Regions from separate parts of the Streptomyces nogalater genome, predicted to be linked through region 1. Evidence: riboswitches for the same ligand, from Rfam matches in the RefSeq annotation. Region 1 holds a riboswitch; the other holds the start of a gene.
The links. Region 1 has a riboswitch for cobalamin ahead of ABD350_RS34910 (cobalamin biosynthesis protein). Riboswitches for the same ligand answer to the same signal wherever they lie in the genome.
Positions count from the first base shown of each region.

Region 1 (8,378 bases):
CATGGCCGTCGCCTGGGTGCTCACCCTGCCGGCCGCCGCGCTGGTCGGCGCGGGCGCCGAGGCCGTCACCGGCCTCGGTGACGGGGGCACCGCCGCCGTCGCCGTCTTCCTGGTCGCCGCGAGCGCCGCGATCTGGAAGATCTCCCGCCGCGAGGTCGTCGACCACACCAACGTGATCGAGGAGACCGGCGAGCCCGCCGGTGTCGTCACCGCCGCCATCGCCGCGGTGACCCCGCCGCCCGCCGGCCCGGTCGCCGACAGCCGGACGGCCCCGGCCGCCGAGAAGCTGACGACCGGTGACCTGACGGCCACGATTCCCGCCCCGGCCGCCGAGCCGGCCCCCGCCGCCCCGCCGGCCGCCACGGTCTGACCCGCCCGCACGGTTACTGAAGGAAACAATCCCCATGAAGATCGACTGGGCGGCCCTCGGCTCCGTTCTGGGCGTCAGCGTCGTGTTCACGGTGGGCCTGGTGGCCCTGTTCACCCTCGGCATCAACGGCCTGTCCCGCCGTGAGCGGGCCGCGGCCCGGGGCGGCTCCGCCGCTCTCGCCGTCACCGGCGCCTACGCCTGCTTCGCGGCCTGCGCGGCGGCCGTGGCCTACGGCATCTATCTGATCGTGGCCTGACCGCAGGCCCCCGATTCGTGGCCTGGCCACAGGCCCCCGATTCCCCGCCTCCGCCCCGCCGACCGGCCCGTCCGCCGGACCCGGCGGGGCGGACGCGTGCCGAGGCGGCCCCGAAGACCCGCCCGGCACCCGGCGATGTGGGCCTGAGCACAGTAGGGCATCCCAGGTCAAAGGCAAGTTGACGGCCCTTCCGGGCACGTGGTGGACTGCCCAGGCCATGTACGGCGGCAGCAGAGGAAGCCGGTGCGAATCCGGCGCGGTCCCGCCACTGTCACCGGGGAGGAAACCCCGGGAGCCAGGAACTCTCGCCGCCGGAATCCGTCGAACCAGGGCGTGGACACCCTGAGTGAGGACACGAATCGCCATGCTCGGCTGCCGAAGGACCCGTACCGGGAACACCCCTGTGCCCACGGCCGGCTGAGCCGATGGGTGCCGACCGCACATACGCGTACGGCGCCGCCGCCGGCGTCCTCGGCGATCTGCTCCTCGGCGATCCCCGCCGCGGGCACCCGGTCGCCGCGTTCGGCCGCGCGGCCACGGCCGTGGAAGGCGCCTTGTGGCACGACCACCGCGGCTGGGGCGCCGTGCACACCGCCGTGTGCGCCGGTGGCGCCGTCGCGCTGGGGGCACTGGCCGCACGCGCCGTACGCCCCTCCCCTGCCGCCTCCGTCGCGCTGACCGCCGCCGCCACCTGGGCCGTCGTCGGCGGCACCTCGCTCGCCCGCGAGGCCCGCGCCGTCGGGCACGCCCTGGCGGCGGGGGACGTCGAGGCCGCCCGCGCCCGGCTGCCCCATCTGTGCGGCCGGGACCCGCAGGCACTGGACGCCGACGCAATGGCCCGGGCCGTGGTCGAGTCGGTCGCCGAGAACACCTCCGACGCCGTGGTGGGCGCCCTGGTGTGGGGAGCGGTCGCCGGGGTGCCGGGGCTGCTCGGCTTCCGGGCCGTCAACACCCTGGACGCGATGGTCGGTCACAAGTCGCCCCGCCACCGCCGCTACGGCTGGGCCTCCGCCCGCCTCGACGACGTCGCCGGCTGGCCGGGCGCCCGGCTCACCGCCGTGCTCGCCACCGTCGCCGGACCCGACCCGCGCGGCGCCCTGCGCGCCTGGAAGGCCGACGCCCGCAAGCACCCGAGCCCCAACGCCGGCCCCGTGGAGGCCGCGTTCGCGGGCGCCCTCGGCGTCCGGCTGGGCGGAACGCTCTCCTACGGCGGCCGGGTCGAACACCGGCCCGTGCTCAACGGCGGCACCGGACGCCCGGTCCGGGTCGCCGACATCGACCGGGCCGTACGGCTCTCCCGCCGCGTCGGCCTGCTCGCCCTCGGCACCACACTCGCCGCGCGCGCACTCCTGAAGGGACGTGGGAAGTGAACGGTGGTCTCCTCGTGGCCGGCACCACCTCGGACGCCGGCAAGAGTGTCGTGACGGCCGGGATCTGCCGGTGGCTGGTCCGCCAGGGCGTGAAGGTGGCGCCGTTCAAGGCGCAGAACATGTCCCTGAACTCGTTCGTGACCCGCGAGGGCGCGGAGATCGGCCGCGCCCAGGCCATGCAGGCCCAGGCCTGCCGGATCGAGCCGACCGCGCTGATGAACCCGGTGCTGCTCAAGCCCGGCGGCGAGCAGAGCAGCCAGGTGGTGCTGCTCGGCAAGCCGGTGGGCGAGCTGAGCGCGCGCGGCTACCACGGCGGACGTCAACAGCGGCTGCTGGGCACGGTATTGGACTGCCTGGCCGAACTGCGGGGCACGTATGACGCGGTGATCTGCGAGGGGGCGGGCAGCCCGGCCGAGATCAACCTGCGGCGGACCGACATCGTCAACATGGGCATCGCGCGGGGCGCGCGGCTGCCGGTGCTGGTGGTGGGCGACATCGACCGCGGGGGCGTCTTCGCGTCCTTCTTCGGCACGGTCGCCCTGCTCTCGCCCGAGGACCAGGAACTGGTCGCCGGATTCCTGGTGAACAAGTTCCGCGGCGACGTCGGCCTGCTGGAACCCGGCCTGGAGATGCTGCACGGCCTCACCGGGCGGCGGACCTACGGCGTGCTGCCCTTCCGGCACGGGCTCGGCATCGACGAGGAGGACGGACTGCGGGTCTCGCTGCGGGGCACCGTACGGGAATCCGCCGTCACTCCCCCGGTCGGCGAGGACGTGCTGCGGGTCGCCGTATGCGCGATCCCGCTGATGTCCAACTTCACCGACGTGGACGCGCTGGCCGCCGAACCGGGCGTGGTCGTACGGTTCGTGGACCGGCCGGAGGAACTGGCCGACGCCGACCTCGTGGTGGTCCCCGGCACCCGCGGCACCGTGCGGGCGCTCCAGTGGCTGCGGGAACGCGGGCTGGCGGACGCCCTCGTGCGCCGGGCCGCCGGACACCGCCCCGTCCTCGGCATCTGCGGCGGCTTCCAGATCCTCGGCGAGCACATCGAGGACGACGTCGAGAGCCGTCAGGGACACGTCGACGGGCTCGGCATCCTGCCCGTGCGGGTGCGGTTCGCCCGCGAGAAGACCCTCACCCGGCCCACCGGCCAGGCCCTCGGCGAACCCGTCGACGGCTACGAGATCCACCACGGCGTGGCCACGGTCGAGGGCGGCGAACCCTTCCTCGACGGCTGCCGCGTCGGCCAGACCTGGGGCACCCACTGGCACGGCTCCCTGGAGTCGGACGGCTTCCGGCGGGCCTTCCTGCGCGAGGTGGCCGCCGCCGCGGGCCGCCGCTTCGTGCCCGCCCCGGACACCTCCTTCGCCGCGCTGCGCGAGGAGCAGCTCGACCGGCTCGGCGACCTGATCGAACAGCACGCGGACACGGACGCGCTGTGGCGGCTCATCGAGTCCGGCGCGCCGCAAGGACTGCCTTTCATTCCACCGGGAGCGCCCGCATGAGCACAGTGTTGTTGTTGTCGACCGCCGACACGGATCTGCTGGCGGCCCGGGCCTCGGGCGCCGGCTACCGCATCGGCAACCCCACCCGGGTCGATGTCGCCGAGGAGCTCCCGGCCCTGATCGAGGGCGCGGACCTGGCCGTCGTACGGCTGCTGGGCGGCAAGCGGGCCTGGGAGGACGGGCTGGCCGCGCTGAAGGCGTCCGGCATCCCGACCGTGCTGCTGGGCGGCGAGGCCGTGCCGGACGCCGAGCTGATGGCCGAGTCCTCGGTGCCCGCCGGTGTGGTCGCGGAGGCGCTGAAGTACCTCGTCGAGGGCGGCCCCGCGAACCTGCTGGAGCTGTCCCGGTTCCTGTCGGACACCGTGCTGCTGACCGGCGAGGGCTTCGAGGAGCCGCGCCGCATGCCCGAGTTCGGCGTGCACGGCGCCTACGACCTCCGAGGCGGCCGCCCGACCGTGGGCGTGCTGTTCTACCGGGCGCACGAACTGAGCGGCAACACCGCCTTCGTGGACACCCTGTGCCAGGCCGTCGAGGCGGCCGGCGCCAACGCCCTGCCCGTGTACTGCGGTTCGCTGCGCGGCGCGGACCCCGCGCTGTACGAGCTGCTGGGCCGGGCCGACGCGCTGGTGGCCACCGTCCTCGCGGCCGGCGGCGCCCACGCCTCCCAGGCGTCCGCGGGCGGCGACGACGAGGCGTGGGACATCGGCGCGCTCGCCGACCTGGACGTCCCCGTCCTGCAAGGGCTGTGCCTCACCTCCTCGCGCGCCGCGTGGGAGGAGTCCGACGCCGCCCTGTCCCCCATGGACGCGGCGATGCAGGTCGCCATCCCCGAGTTCGACGGCCGGCTGATCACCGTCCCGTTCTCCTTCAAGGAACAGGGCCCCGACGACGTCCCGGTGTACGTCGCCGACCCCGAGCGGGCCGCCCGGGTCGCCGGGATCGCCGTCCGGCACGCCCGGCTGAAGCACAAGCCCAACGCCGAGAAGAAGGTCGCCCTCGTCTTCACGGCCTACCCGACCAAGCACTCCCGGGTCGGCAACGCCGTCGGCCTGGACACGCCCGCGTCGGCCGTCCGGGTGCTCGACGCGCTGCGGGACGCCGGCTACTCGCTGACCGAGTACCCGGACGGCGGCGACGAGCTGATCCACCGGCTCATCGAGGCCGGCGGCCACGACGTGGAGTGGCTGACCGAGGAGCAGCTGGCCGCCGCGCCCGCGCGGGTGCCGCTGGCCGACTACCGGGCGTGGTTCGAGAAGCTGGACCCGGAGCTGCGGGACGCCATGACCGAGGCGTGGGGCGAACCGCCGGGCAGCCTCTACGTGGACGGCGACGACATCGTGCTGGCCTCGCTCCGGTACGGGAACGTCGTCGTCATGATCCAGCCGCCGCGCGGCTTCGGCGAGAACCCGATCGCGATCTACCACGACCCCGACATGCCGCCCTCCCACCACTACATGGCGGCCTACCGCTGGCTGGAGAACAGCTTCGGCGCCGACGCGATCGTGCACATGGGCAAGCACGGCACCATGGAGTGGCTCCCGGGCAAGGGGCTCGGGCTGTCGCGCGGCTGCGCCCCGGACGCGGTCCTCGGCGAACTGCCGCTGATCTACCCGTTCATCGTCAACGACCCCGGTGAGGGCACCCAGGCCAAGCGGCGCGGGCACGCCACCGTGGTCGACCACCTGGTGCCGCCGATGGCCCGCGCGGACACCTATGGCGACCTGGCCAAGCTGGAACAGCTCCTCGACGAGTACGCGCTGGTCAGCGACCTGGACCCGGTGAAGGCCCCGGCCGTCCGCGCGCAGATCTGGACGCTGGTCAAGGCGGCGGAGCTGCACCACGACCTGCATGTGGACGAGCAGCCGGACGACGACGAGTTCGACGAGTTCGTCATGCACATCGACGGCTATCTGTGCGAGATCAAGGACGTCCAGATCCGCGACGGCCTGCACATCCTGGGCGGCGGCCCGGTCGGCGAAGCGCGCGTCAACCTCGTCCTCGCGGTGCTGCGCGCCTCCCAGGTGTGGGGCGGCAAGGCCAACGCGCTGCCCGGCCTGCGGGCCTCGCTGGCCGCCCGTTTCGGGCTCGTGGAGAAGGAGTTGCTGGCGGAACCGGGCGCCCCGGTGAAGGTGCCGGTGGAGCTGACGGACCTGGTGGAGGGCCCGGCCCGGTCGGCCGCCGACGCCATCGACCTGCTGGAGCAGCTGTGCCGGCGGATCGCGGAGGCCATGGAGGCCCGGGGGTGGGACCGTACGGTGGTCCCGGCCGTCCTGCGGGGCGTGCTCGGCGCCGAACTGCCCGAGGCGGTCGCGGTGCTGGAGTTCGCGTGCGACGAGGTCGTGCCGCGGCTGGCGCGGACCACCGACGAGATCGGGCACATCCTGCGGGCCCTGAACGGCGGTTACATCCCGGCCGGGCCGTCCGGGTCGCCGACGCGCGGCCTGGTGAACGTCCTGCCGACGGGCCGGAACTTCTACTCGGTCGACCCCAAGGCCATCCCGTCCCGGCTGAGCTGGGAGGTCGGGCAGTCCCTGGCGGACTCGCTGGTGCAGCGGTACCTCGGTGACACCGGCGCGTACCCGAAGTCCGTGGGCCTCACGGTGTGGGGCACGTCCGCGATGCGCACCCAGGGTGACGACATCGCCGAGATCCTGGCGCTGCTGGGCTGCCGCCCGGTGTGGGACGAGGCCTCGCGCCGGGTGACCGGCTTCGAGGTGATCCCCCTGGCGGAACTAGGGCGTCCTCGCATCGATGTCACGGTCCGCATCTCCGGGTTTTTCCGGGACGCGTTCCCGCATGTGGTCGGGCTGATCGACGACGCGGTCCGGGCGGTGGCGGAGCTGGACGAGCCGGCCGAGTCCAACTACGTGCGGGCGCACGTGGAACAGGACGCGGCCGAGCACGGCGACCGCCGGCGCGCCACGGCCCGTATCTTCGGCTCCAAGCCGGGCGCGTACGGCGCGGGCCTGCTGCCGCTGATCGACGCGCGGAACTGGCGCAGCGACGCGGACCTGGCCGAGGTGTACGCGGTGTGGGGCGGCTACGCCTACGGCCGCGGGCTCGACGGGCGGGCGGCGCGCGGGGACATGGAGACGGCGTTCAAGCGGATCGCGGTGGCGGCGAAGAACGTCGACACGCGCGAGCACGACCTGGTCGACGCCGACGACTACTTCCAGTACCACGGCGGCATGGTCGCCATGGTCCGGCACCTGACCGGCGCCAACCCCGAGGCGTACGTGGGCGATTCGGCCGTACCGGACCAGGTGAAGACGCGGACGCTGGGCGAGGAGACGCACCGGGTGTTCCGGGCGCGGGTGGTCAACCCGCGCTGGATGGCGGCCATGCGCCGGCACGGCTACAAGGGCGCCTTCGAGATGGCGGCGACCGTGGACTACCTGTTCGGCTACGACGCCACGGCGGGCGTGGTGGACGACTGGATGTACGAGAAGCTCAGTGCCGAGTACGTCTTCGATCCGGAGAACCGGGACTTCATGAAGAAGTCCAACCCGTGGGCGCTGCGCGGCATCACCGAGCGCCTGCTGGAGGCGGCGGATCGCGGGCTGTGGGCGGAGCCGGACGCGGACACGCTGGAGCGGCTGCGCGCCACGTACCTGGAGCTGGAAGGCGACCTGGAGGGCGACCAGTGACAACCCCCTTTCCTTTTACGGCCGTTGTCGGCCAGGACGATCTGCGGCTCGCGCTGCTGCTGAACGCCGTGTCACCGGCGGTCGGCGGTGTGCTGGTGCGCGGCGAGAAGGGCACCGCCAAGTCGACGGCTGTGCGCGCTCTGTCGGCGCTGCTGCCCGAGGTCGCCGTCGTCCCCGGCTGCCGTTTCTCCTGTGACCCGGCCTCCCCGGACCCTCAGTGCCCGGACGGGCCGCACGAGGCCGGTGGCGGGACCGAGCGGCCCGCGCGGATGGTCGAGCTGCCCGTCGGGGCCTCCGAGGACCGGCTGGTCGGCGCGCTGGACATCGAGCGGGCACTCGCGGAGGGCGTCAAGGCTTTCGAGCCGGGCCTGTTGGCCGACGCGCACCGCGGGATCCTCTACGTCGACGAGGTCAACCTGCTCCACGACCACCTGGTCGACCTGCTGCTGGACGCGGCCGCGATGGGTGCCTCGTACGTCGAGCGCGAAGGCGTCTCCGTGCGGCATGCCGCGAAGTTCCTGCTCGTCGGGACCATGAATCCCGAGGAAGGCGAGTTGCGGCCGCAGCTGCTCGACCGGTTCGGGCTCACCGTGGAGGTCGCCGCCTCGCGGGAGCCGGACCAGCGGGTGGAGGTCGTCCGGCGCAGGCTCGCCTACGACGACGACCCCGCCGCCTTCGCCGCGAAGTGGGCGCAGGAAGAGGCCGCCGTACGGCAGCGGATCGTCGCCGCGCGGGAGTTGCTGCCGCAGGTGCGGCTCGGTGACGCGGCGCTGCGGCAGATCGCGGCGACCTGCGCCGCGTTCGAGGTGGACGGCATGCGTGCCGACATCGTGATGGCGCGGACCGCGACCGCGCTGGCCGCGTGGGCCGGGCGGACCGACGTCCTCGCCGAGGACGTGCGGCAGGCGGCGCTGCTCGCGCTGCCGCACCGGCGGCGGCGCAACCCGTTCGACGCGCCGGGCCTGGACGAGGACAAGCTGGACGAGACGCTGGAGCAGTACTCCGGGGACGACGGCGACGACGAGCCGGACCCCGACGGTCCCGGAGGCGGCGGTGGGCAGCCGGCGCCGGACGGCGGTCCGCAGGGCGACGGCGGCGAGGCCGCGCGGCCCGAGGCCGGCGAGGACGGGCAGCCGCAGGCGTCCGGCGCGGGCGAGCAGTCGGCCGCACGGGCCGCCGAACCCTTCCGCACCAAGGCGCTGACCGTCCCCGGGATCGGGGAGGGCGCCG
Region 1 covers NZ_BAAASM010000070.1:18,944-27,321, reverse strand. Annotated here, with positions in the region: gene ABD350_RS34920 (inorganic phosphate transporter) at 1-370, shown strand, start outside; gene ABD350_RS34915 (hypothetical protein) at 405-626, shown strand; cobalamin riboswitch at 812-953, shown strand; gene ABD350_RS34910 (cobalamin biosynthesis protein) at 1,052-1,996, shown strand; gene ABD350_RS34905 (cobyric acid synthase) at 1,993-3,501, shown strand; gene cobN (cobaltochelatase subunit CobN) at 3,498-7,148, shown strand; gene ABD350_RS34895 (putative cobaltochelatase) at 7,145-8,378, shown strand, end outside.

Region 2 (8,378 bases), on a different contig from region 1:
GGCGACCGGTTCGCCACGGCCGTCCTGATCGCCTTCCCCGCGGGCACGCCGGAGACCCTGGAGATGGTGAACTTCGGTCACGAACCACCGCTGGTCGTCGGCCCGCGCGGAGTCCGCGAGCTGCCCAGCGGCGAGGGCGTGCCGCTGGGCTGCGCCGACCTCGCGGGCGGCCTGCTGCCGCCCGTGCGCCGGGTGCCGCTGGCGACGGACGAGACGCTGCTGCTGGTCACCGACGGGGTGACCGAGGCCCGTGACGGGCCCGGCGACTTCTACGACCTGGCCCGCGAGGTCACCCGGACGGTCCGCGCCGACCCGCGCCGGGCCGCCCCGCACCGGCTGGTCCGCCGGGTCCGCGACGGCGTACTGCGGCACACCGGGGGCCGGCTGGCGGACGACACCACGATCTTCGCGGTGCGGCGGCTGCCCGGCGGCGGGGGCCCGCCGGGCGACCTCGAACAGGGATGTTTGCGGTACTGAGGCCCCGGCGCGCGGCGCCAGCGGTTACGGTGCTGGCTGGAGAGCGGATCTACGGAGCCCTCGGGACCGACGGGGCTCCCGGGGGCCACAGGGTGACAGGGGGAGGCACGATGCCCGGAACCGTGCTGCTGCTCGCGGCCGCGCCGGTGGGCCGGGGGCGTCTGGTGGACGCCGCCGGTGTCCTGCCGGTGCTGGCGGCCGTCGCCCCCGCCGTGCTGTCCGGCGCCGACACCGCGAACGTCGTGGAGCTCGCCGACCCGCTGGAACCGCAGGCCGTCCTGACCCGGCTGCGGGCCGCCGCGGCGGCGCCCGGGCCGCTCACCGTGTACCTCACCGGGCAACTGCACCTGGACCGGCGCCAGCACCGGCCCCATCTGGCCCTGGCCCGCACCACGGCGGCCACCGTCCGCTACACCGCGCTGCCCTGGCACTGGATCCGGGAGGAGCTGCGCCTGCGCTCGGCCGCGGACACCGCGCTCGTGGTCGACCTGCACGCCGACACCGAGGCCTGGAAGCACGTCACCGAGCGCGGCCTCGACTGCGGGCCGTCCACCGCCGTGTACGGCCGTGTCGCCCCGCCCGCCCGGCGGGGCCCGGCCGAGCCGGCGTACATGAAGACGGTCGCGACCCTCCTGCGCAGCGGCCACCGCCCCCCACTGGGCATCCTGCACGAGCAGGCCCTGAGCCGGATACCGGAGGAGACCCGGGGGAACCTGCTGCTGGCACACGCGGGGGGCCACGTGGCGAGCGGTGCACCCCCGGCACCCCCGGCACCCTCGGCACCCCCGGCCCCCTCGGCACCGCCGGTACCCCCGGCCGCCCTCGCAGCGGCGTCGGGCCTTTCGGCGCCGGGGCTTCCGGCGCCCTGGGAACCCGCCGCGGACCGGCCCGGCGACCGGCCGAGCGAGGGGCCCGGCGCCCGGACGAGCGACCGGACCGACGTCGATCCGCATGCCGCCATCAGCGCCGCCGTACAGGGTGGCCTGCACCGGGAGGCGGACGATCTGGCCGCGCGGTACGAGGAGGCCGCCGTGCGGGCGTACGGCGCCGGGTCCGAGCAGGCGTTGCACTGGCGGGAGGTCCGCGCCGACCTGGCGATGTTCGCCGGGGACCCGGTGCGCAGCTGCCGGGCCTGGCTGGCGGTGGCCGAGGCGCGGCTGGCCGCCGGGCAGACGGCGGACGCGCCCGCCGTGGAGGCGGCCGTGGACCGCGCCCACCACCAGTGGAGCCGCGTCGAGGACCCGGCGGCGGCCCGCGAACTCGGCACCGCGCTCGCGGAGTTGCGCCTCAGGGTGCCCGGGCGCCGGCGCGGCGCGCTGGAGAACGTCCGGCGGCAGCTGGGCCGGCTCCAGGCCGCGCCGTAGGCCCAGGGCGGCGGAGGTCAGCCTTCACCCGGGCGGCGGACAAGGGCCGGCCGACGGCAGCGGCCGATTCTTTACCCGTGTGCCCTGAGACGAACCCGCCCCGCGTCCGTACCGCCTGGGTGTCCGGACCCCGCGTACCGCCGCGCGTCCGGACCGTCGACGGAAGACCCCGGCAGGAGGCACGGTGCGCTTTTCACGGAACGCGACGGGAACGCTGTTCGTGGGCGGTGCGATGGCCCTGACCCTCGCCGCGCTCGCCTACCCGGGCATGCTCGGCCTGAGCAAGGTCTCCGGCGCGCCGGACCGCGTCATCGCCAGTACCCAGTGGGGGCCGCTGACCGAGCAGGACCGGGACTTCGTGGTGAAGGTGCGGGCGGCCGGGCTGTGGGAGTACCCCGTCGGGCAGCTCGGGCTGCGCAAGGGAGGCTCCCCCGCGGTGATCACGGCGAGCCGGCACCTGGTCGACGGGCACGCGGCGCTCGACACCACCTGCCGGAAGATCGCCCCGATGCTGGACATCACGCTGCCCGACGAGGCGAGCCCCCAGCAGCGGGGCTTCGTCCGGCAGCTGGACGGGGAGAGCGGCAGGCAGTTCGACACCGACTTCGCCAACATCCTGCGGATGACGCACGGCTCCATCTTCAACACGGTGGCGAAGATCCGTTCCACCACGAAGAACTCGCTGGTGCGGGCCCTCGCCGACCAGGCCAACGACACCGTGCTGGACCACATCTCCGTGATGGAGCGAACGGGCCTGGTCGACTTCGACCGGACCCTGTTCCAGCAGACCACCCCGCCCAAGCTGCCCGACTCCGACCTGACCCCGCCGCCCCCGGCGGCCGGCCGGCCCCAGGTGGTCCTCACCCCGCCGCCGTCGGCCACCTCCACGCCGGTGGACATCGACGGCATCGCGGGCGGCACCACCACCGGGGCCGGGCCGGGCCCGGCCCCGCCGGCCGGCTAGCCCCCGCCGGAAGGGCCTAGGCCAGCCACACGGTGGTGTCCGGCGGCAGCGCCCCGCCGCCCGGCAGCGGGGCACTGCCGAGCAGGACCTCGCCGGGCGGCAGCGGCACCGGCTCGGTGCCCAGGTTGGTGACGCAGCGCCAGCCCTCGGTGCGGGTGAAGTCCAGGACGCCGGCCGGCGCGTCCGGGGCCCAGGTCAGCGTCTCGCCGTCCAGCAGCTTGCGGCGCAGCCGCAGGGCCGTGCGGTACAGCTCCAGCGTGGAGCCCTCGACCCCGGTCTGCGCCTCCACCGCGTAGGCCGCGAAGGACGCCGGCTGCGGCAGCCAGCCCGCCCCGGGCCCGAAGCCGTAGGACGGTCCGGTCGTCGTCCACGGCAGCGGCACCCGGCAGCCGTCGCGGCCCTTGCGGGTGTGGCCGGTCTGCTCCCAGATCGGGTCCTGGAGTACCTGGGTGGGCAGGTCGGCGACCTCGGGCAGGCCGAGTTCCTCCCCCTGGTACAGATACGCCGAGCCGGGCAGCGCCAGCATCAGCAGGGTCGCCGCCCGGGCCCGGCGCAGCCCGGCGGCCGGGTCGACGGAGGGCGCCGTGCCGTGGGTGAGCAGCCAGGCGTCCGGGTCGGTGCCGGGCGGCAGCAGCAGCCGGGAGGCGTGCCGTACGACATCGTGGTTGGACAGCACCCAGGTCGCGGAGGCACCGGCCGAGTGGGCCGTGGCCAGCTCGCCGGAGATGATCCCGCGCAGCTCCGCCGCGTCCCAGCGGGCCTGGAGGTACTCGAAGTTGAAGGCCTGGCCGAGTTCGTCGGGGCGGGCGTACAGGGACCGGCGGCCGCCCGGGACCCAGGCCTCGGCGACGGCCATGCGCGGCGGGCGGTAGGCGTCGAAGATCTTGCGCCAGTCGCGGTAGATCTCGTGCACCTCGTCCCGGTCCCAGTACGGGTGGCTGCCCGGCGGCAGGTGCCGCAGGGCCGTCTCGCCGGCCGTGCCGAGGGCGCCGAGGTCCCGCAGCGGCTCGGTGAGGTCCTTGGCCAGGCCGTGTGCGACGTCCACGCGGAAGCCGTCCACACCCCGGTCGGACCAGAACCGCAGGGTGGTGCGGAAGTCGCCGCGGACCTCCTCGTTGTCCCAGTTCAGGTCGGGCTGCTCGGGGGCGAACAGGTGCAGGTACCACTCCCCGTCCGCCACCCGGTGCCAGGCGCTGCCGCCGAACACCGACTGCCAGTCGGTGGGCGGCAGTTCCCCCTGCGCGCCGCGCCCCGGCCGGAAGACGTACCGCTCCCGGGCCGCCGACCCGGGCCCGGCGCGCAGCGCCTCCTGGAACCAGCGGTGCAGGTGGGAGGTGTGGTTGGGGACGATGTCCACGACGACCTTCAGGCCCAGCCGGTGCGCCTCGCCCACCAGGGCGTCGAAGTCGTCCAGGGTGCCGAGGCGTTCGTCGACACCACGCGGGTCGATGACGTCGTAGCCGCCGTCGGCGAGTTCGGAGGGGTAGAAGGGGCTCAGCCACAGCGCGTCGACGCCGAGCGCTGCGAGGTGGGTCAGCCGCTGGGTCAGGCCCCGGAGGTCGCCGAGGCCGTCGCCGTCGGCGTCGGCGAAGCTGCGGGGATAGACCTGGTAGATGACGGCCTGACGCCACCAGTCGGGGTTCCTGGACGAGAGGTCCGGCGGGCGGTCTGCCATACGGGCTCCCAAGGGACGGACGACAGTACGGGATCTGTATCTGTCCACATTGCCCGAAAGGGAACCTTTTCCGGGGCGGTCAGGCGGCGCAGTGCTCCAACAGGCCCCTTACGTCCTCGTCCACCACCCGATAGCGCACCACGCGCCCCTCTTTCTCCCCCGCCACGACCCCCGCCGCGCGCAGCAGCCGCAGGGCCTGGGAGACGGCCGGGTCGTTCATGCCCGTGGCGATCGCCAGGTCCGACACGGCCAGCGGCCCGGTCCGGTGCAGGGCGAGCAGCAGCGCGAGCCGGTTGGCGTCGGCCAGCAGCGAGAAACGGTCGGCCCAGGTGCGCAGACGCCCCGCGTCGCCGATGGCGGCGATCGCCTCGCACACCCGGTGACCGTCGATGGTCCGACGACCGGCACGGTCGGCAGGCACGAGATGCATACACCCATCCTGACAGGCCCCGGTGTGATCTTGCATACCTGCCCGACTGCGCAGCTATGCAGGGAACCACGCGCCCCTCTACGGTGGGCGGGCCGTGGTGTTCGGGAAGCCGGTGTGAGACCGGAGCGGCCCTCGCCACTGTGATCGGGGAGTTCCCGTTCCGTCCGGCAGCCGCCGGGCCACTGGTCGCAGGACCGGGAAGGCAGGAACGGCGGACGCGTGACCCGTAAGCCAGGAGACCGGCCACGGCAGCTCACGAAGTGATCCACGAGGTGCTGGAGCGTGAACCCGATGGCTGATGCCGCTACTTTCCGCTGGCGACGTGAGGACACCCTGAAGACGGCGGGGCTGCTGGTGGTGATCCTCGCCCTGCATGTCGTCGCCTTCGGGATCCTGTTTCTGATGGTCGCCCCACGGCACTACGAGGTCGGCACCGAGGTGTTCGGCGTGGGGCTCGGGATCACCGCCTACACCCTCGGCATGCGCCACGCCTTCGACGCCGACCACATCGCGGCGATCGACAACACCACCCGCAAGCTGATGGCCGACGGCAAGCGGCCGGTGTCGGTGGGGTTCTGGTTCGCGCTCGGACACTCCAGCGTCGTCGTGCTGCTGGCCCTGCTGATCGCGGGCGGCACCTCGCTGGCCGGGAAGGTGATGAACGAGGGCTCCACCACCCACCAGGTGCTCGGGGTGCTCGGTACGACGATCTCCGGGTCCTTCCTCTACCTCATCGCCGCCCTGAACCTGGTCGCCCTGGCGGGCATCCTGAAGGTGTTCCGGGCGATGCGCGCGGGCGGGTACGACGAGTCGGAGCTGGAACGGCACCTGGACTCGCGGGGGTTCATGAACCGGCTGCTGGGGCGGCTGACCAAGTCCGTGTCCCGGCCGGGGCAGATGTACCCGCTGGGCTTCCTCTTCGGCCTCGGCTTCGACACGGCCACCGAGGTCAGCCTGATGGTGATGGCCGGCTCGGGCGCGGCGGCCGGCCTGCCCTGGTACGCGATCCTGTGCCTGCCGCTGCTGTTCGCCGCCGGGATGAGCCTGTTCGACACCCTCGACGGCACGTTCATGAACTTCGCCTACCAGTGGGCGTTCGCCAACCCCGTCCGCAAGGTCTTCTACAACCTGGCCATCACCGGCCTGTCCATCGCGGTGGCCTTCTTCATCGGCACCATCGAACTGGTCGGCGTGCTGCACGAGAAGTTCGGCCTGAGCGATCCGGTCACCGGCTGGGTGGCCGGCCTGGACCTGGACAACGTCGGCTATCTCATCGTCGGCCTGTTCGTGGCGGTGTGGGCGGCGGCACTGGCGTACTGGCGGCTGGCGCGGGTGGAGGAGCGCTGGTCGGTGCGGGCGGCGCCGACCGACTGAGCCGGCGGGCGAGCGCGGCGCAGACCACCAGCTGGAGGGTGTGGTACAGCATCAGCGGCAGGACGGCCATGGCGACCTCGTCCGCGGGGAACAGCACGGAGGCCATGGGCAGTCCGCTGGCCAGACTCTTGGTCGCCCCGCAGAAGACCGCCGTCACCCGGTCCTCGCGGGGCAGCCGCAGCGCCCGCGCGGAGCGGTCGGCGAGCAGCAGGGCGACGCCGAGCAGCACCGCCACCAGCACGCCGAGCAGGATCAGCCGGCCGGGGGACACCCGCTGCCAGATGCCGGTGGTCATGCCCCGGCTGAACGCCGCGTAGACGACCAGCAGGATCGACCCCCGGTCGCACAGGCCGATCACCTTGCGGTGCCGGCCGAGCCAGCCGGAGATCCACCGCCGTACCGCCTGCCCTGCGAGGAACGGCAGCAGCAACTGCACGGCGATGTCGCCGAGTTGGCCGAGGCCGATCGGGATGCCGCCGTCCGCGCCGCCGCCGATCAGCGCGACGGCCAGTACGGGGGTGAGCACCACGCCCAGCACCGTGGAGAAGGACGCGGAGCACAGGGCCGCGGCCACGTTGCCGCGGGCCAGGGAGGTGAGGGCGATGGAGGACTGCACCGTGGACGGCAGCACCGCGAGGAACAGCACGCCGGCGGTCAGCTCGGCGCCGAGCAGCCCGTCGGGCAGCAGCCGTGCGGCCAGTCCGAGCAGCGGGAAGACGGCGAACGTCAGGGCGAGCACCGGAAGGTGCAGCCGCCAGTGCCGTACGCCGTCGAGCGCGGCCTGCGGGGAGAGCCGGGCGCCGTAGAGGAAGAACAGCAGGCCGATCGCCAGCTTGGTCAGCCAGGAGACGGTCTCGGCCGCCGTGCCCTCGGCCGGGACGAGCGCGGCGATCCCGATCGCGCCGAACAGCGCGACGATGTACCAGTCGACACGGCGCGCCAGGCCGCGGACCGTGCCGGTGAGCATCTGAGGCATGCGCTCCTGCCTTGGAAGCGGGTGGCGTGGGACGGGCGCCCGCGGCCGGGAGGCGGCCCGGGTGCGGGGCCCGGGGTGCGGGTGCTGCTGGGCGCGGGCACCGGGAGAGGGCGGGCCTCGGGCGCCCGGGCGGGTGGCACCGGCACCGGGCGGTGGCGGGTGCGGGGCCCGCGCGCGGTCGGCGCGCGGGCCCCTGGTGGTGCCTCAGGTCACGCCGGTGCGTGGGCGTGGTGCCGGCTGATGTTCTTCTCCAGCAGTGCCAGGCACTCGGCGACCCCCACGCTGTCCGGCCCGGTCTGCGGCAGGCGGCCGTCGGCCTCCTTCAGCTCGGTCAGGGCCCGGTCGATGGCGGTCTGCGCGGCGAACAGGCAGGGCGTGCTGTAGATGGCGACGTCGACGCCCAGATCGGACAGCTCGCTCAGCGACAGCCGCGGCGACTTGCCCCCGGCTATCTGGTTGAACAGCAACGGCTTGTCCCCGATGACCTTGCGCACCTTGTGGATCCAGTCCACGCTGCGCACCCCGTCGACCAGCACCACGTCGGCGTCGGTCGCGGCGAGCGCCTCGGCGCGGCGCAGGATCTCGTCCTCCTCGGTGGCGTCGGTACGGGCCACCACCACCAGGTCCCGGCGGGACTGGAGGACCATCTCCAGCTTCTCCAGGTACTCCTCCAGCGGGAGCACCTGCTTGCCGTCGACGTGTCCGCAGCGCCGGGGCCGCTTCTGGTCCTCCAGGATGACGCCGGAGGCGCCGATGGCCTCCAGGTTCTGCACGACGTGGCACGCGGTCTCCGGGTCCACGTAACCGTCGTCGATGTCGACCAGCAGGTGCTGCTCCGGGAACGCCATGCGCAGGCGCTGGACGAAGGCGATGATGTCGGGCCAGGCGATGAAGCCGATGTCGGGCAGGCCGTAGTGGGACGCGGCGAAGCCGAAGCCGGAGACGAACATGCCGTCGTAGTGCCGCGCCGCGACGGACGCGGAGAACATGTCGAACACGCCGATCAGCGGTGTGGTGCCGGCGGAGTGGATCGCGTCGCGTAGCCGGGTGGGGTGGCTCACGGTATCCTCCGTGGTTACTGGTTGCGTGGGCTGTGTGCCGCTGCGACCGTCTGCCCG
Region 2 covers NZ_BAAASM010000006.1:238,390-246,767, reverse strand. Annotated here, with positions in the region: gene ABD350_RS06830 (PP2C family protein-serine/threonine phosphatase) at 1-477, shown strand, start outside; gene ABD350_RS06825 (hypothetical protein) at 588-1,841, shown strand; gene ABD350_RS06820 (DUF4142 domain-containing protein) at 2,074-2,805, shown strand; gene ABD350_RS06815 (glycoside hydrolase family 13 protein) at 2,822-4,480, opposite strand; gene ABD350_RS06810 (ArsR/SmtB family transcription factor) at 4,560-4,910, opposite strand; cobalamin riboswitch at 4,989-5,172, shown strand; gene nicT (Nickel transporter NicT) at 5,202-6,284, shown strand; gene ABD350_RS06800 (bile acid:sodium symporter family protein) at 6,181-7,260, opposite strand; gene ABD350_RS06795 (isocitrate lyase/PEP mutase family protein) at 7,470-8,321, opposite strand.
Region 2: another riboswitch for cobalamin. It lies ahead of nicT (Nickel transporter NicT); the one in region 1 lies ahead of ABD350_RS34910 (cobalamin biosynthesis protein).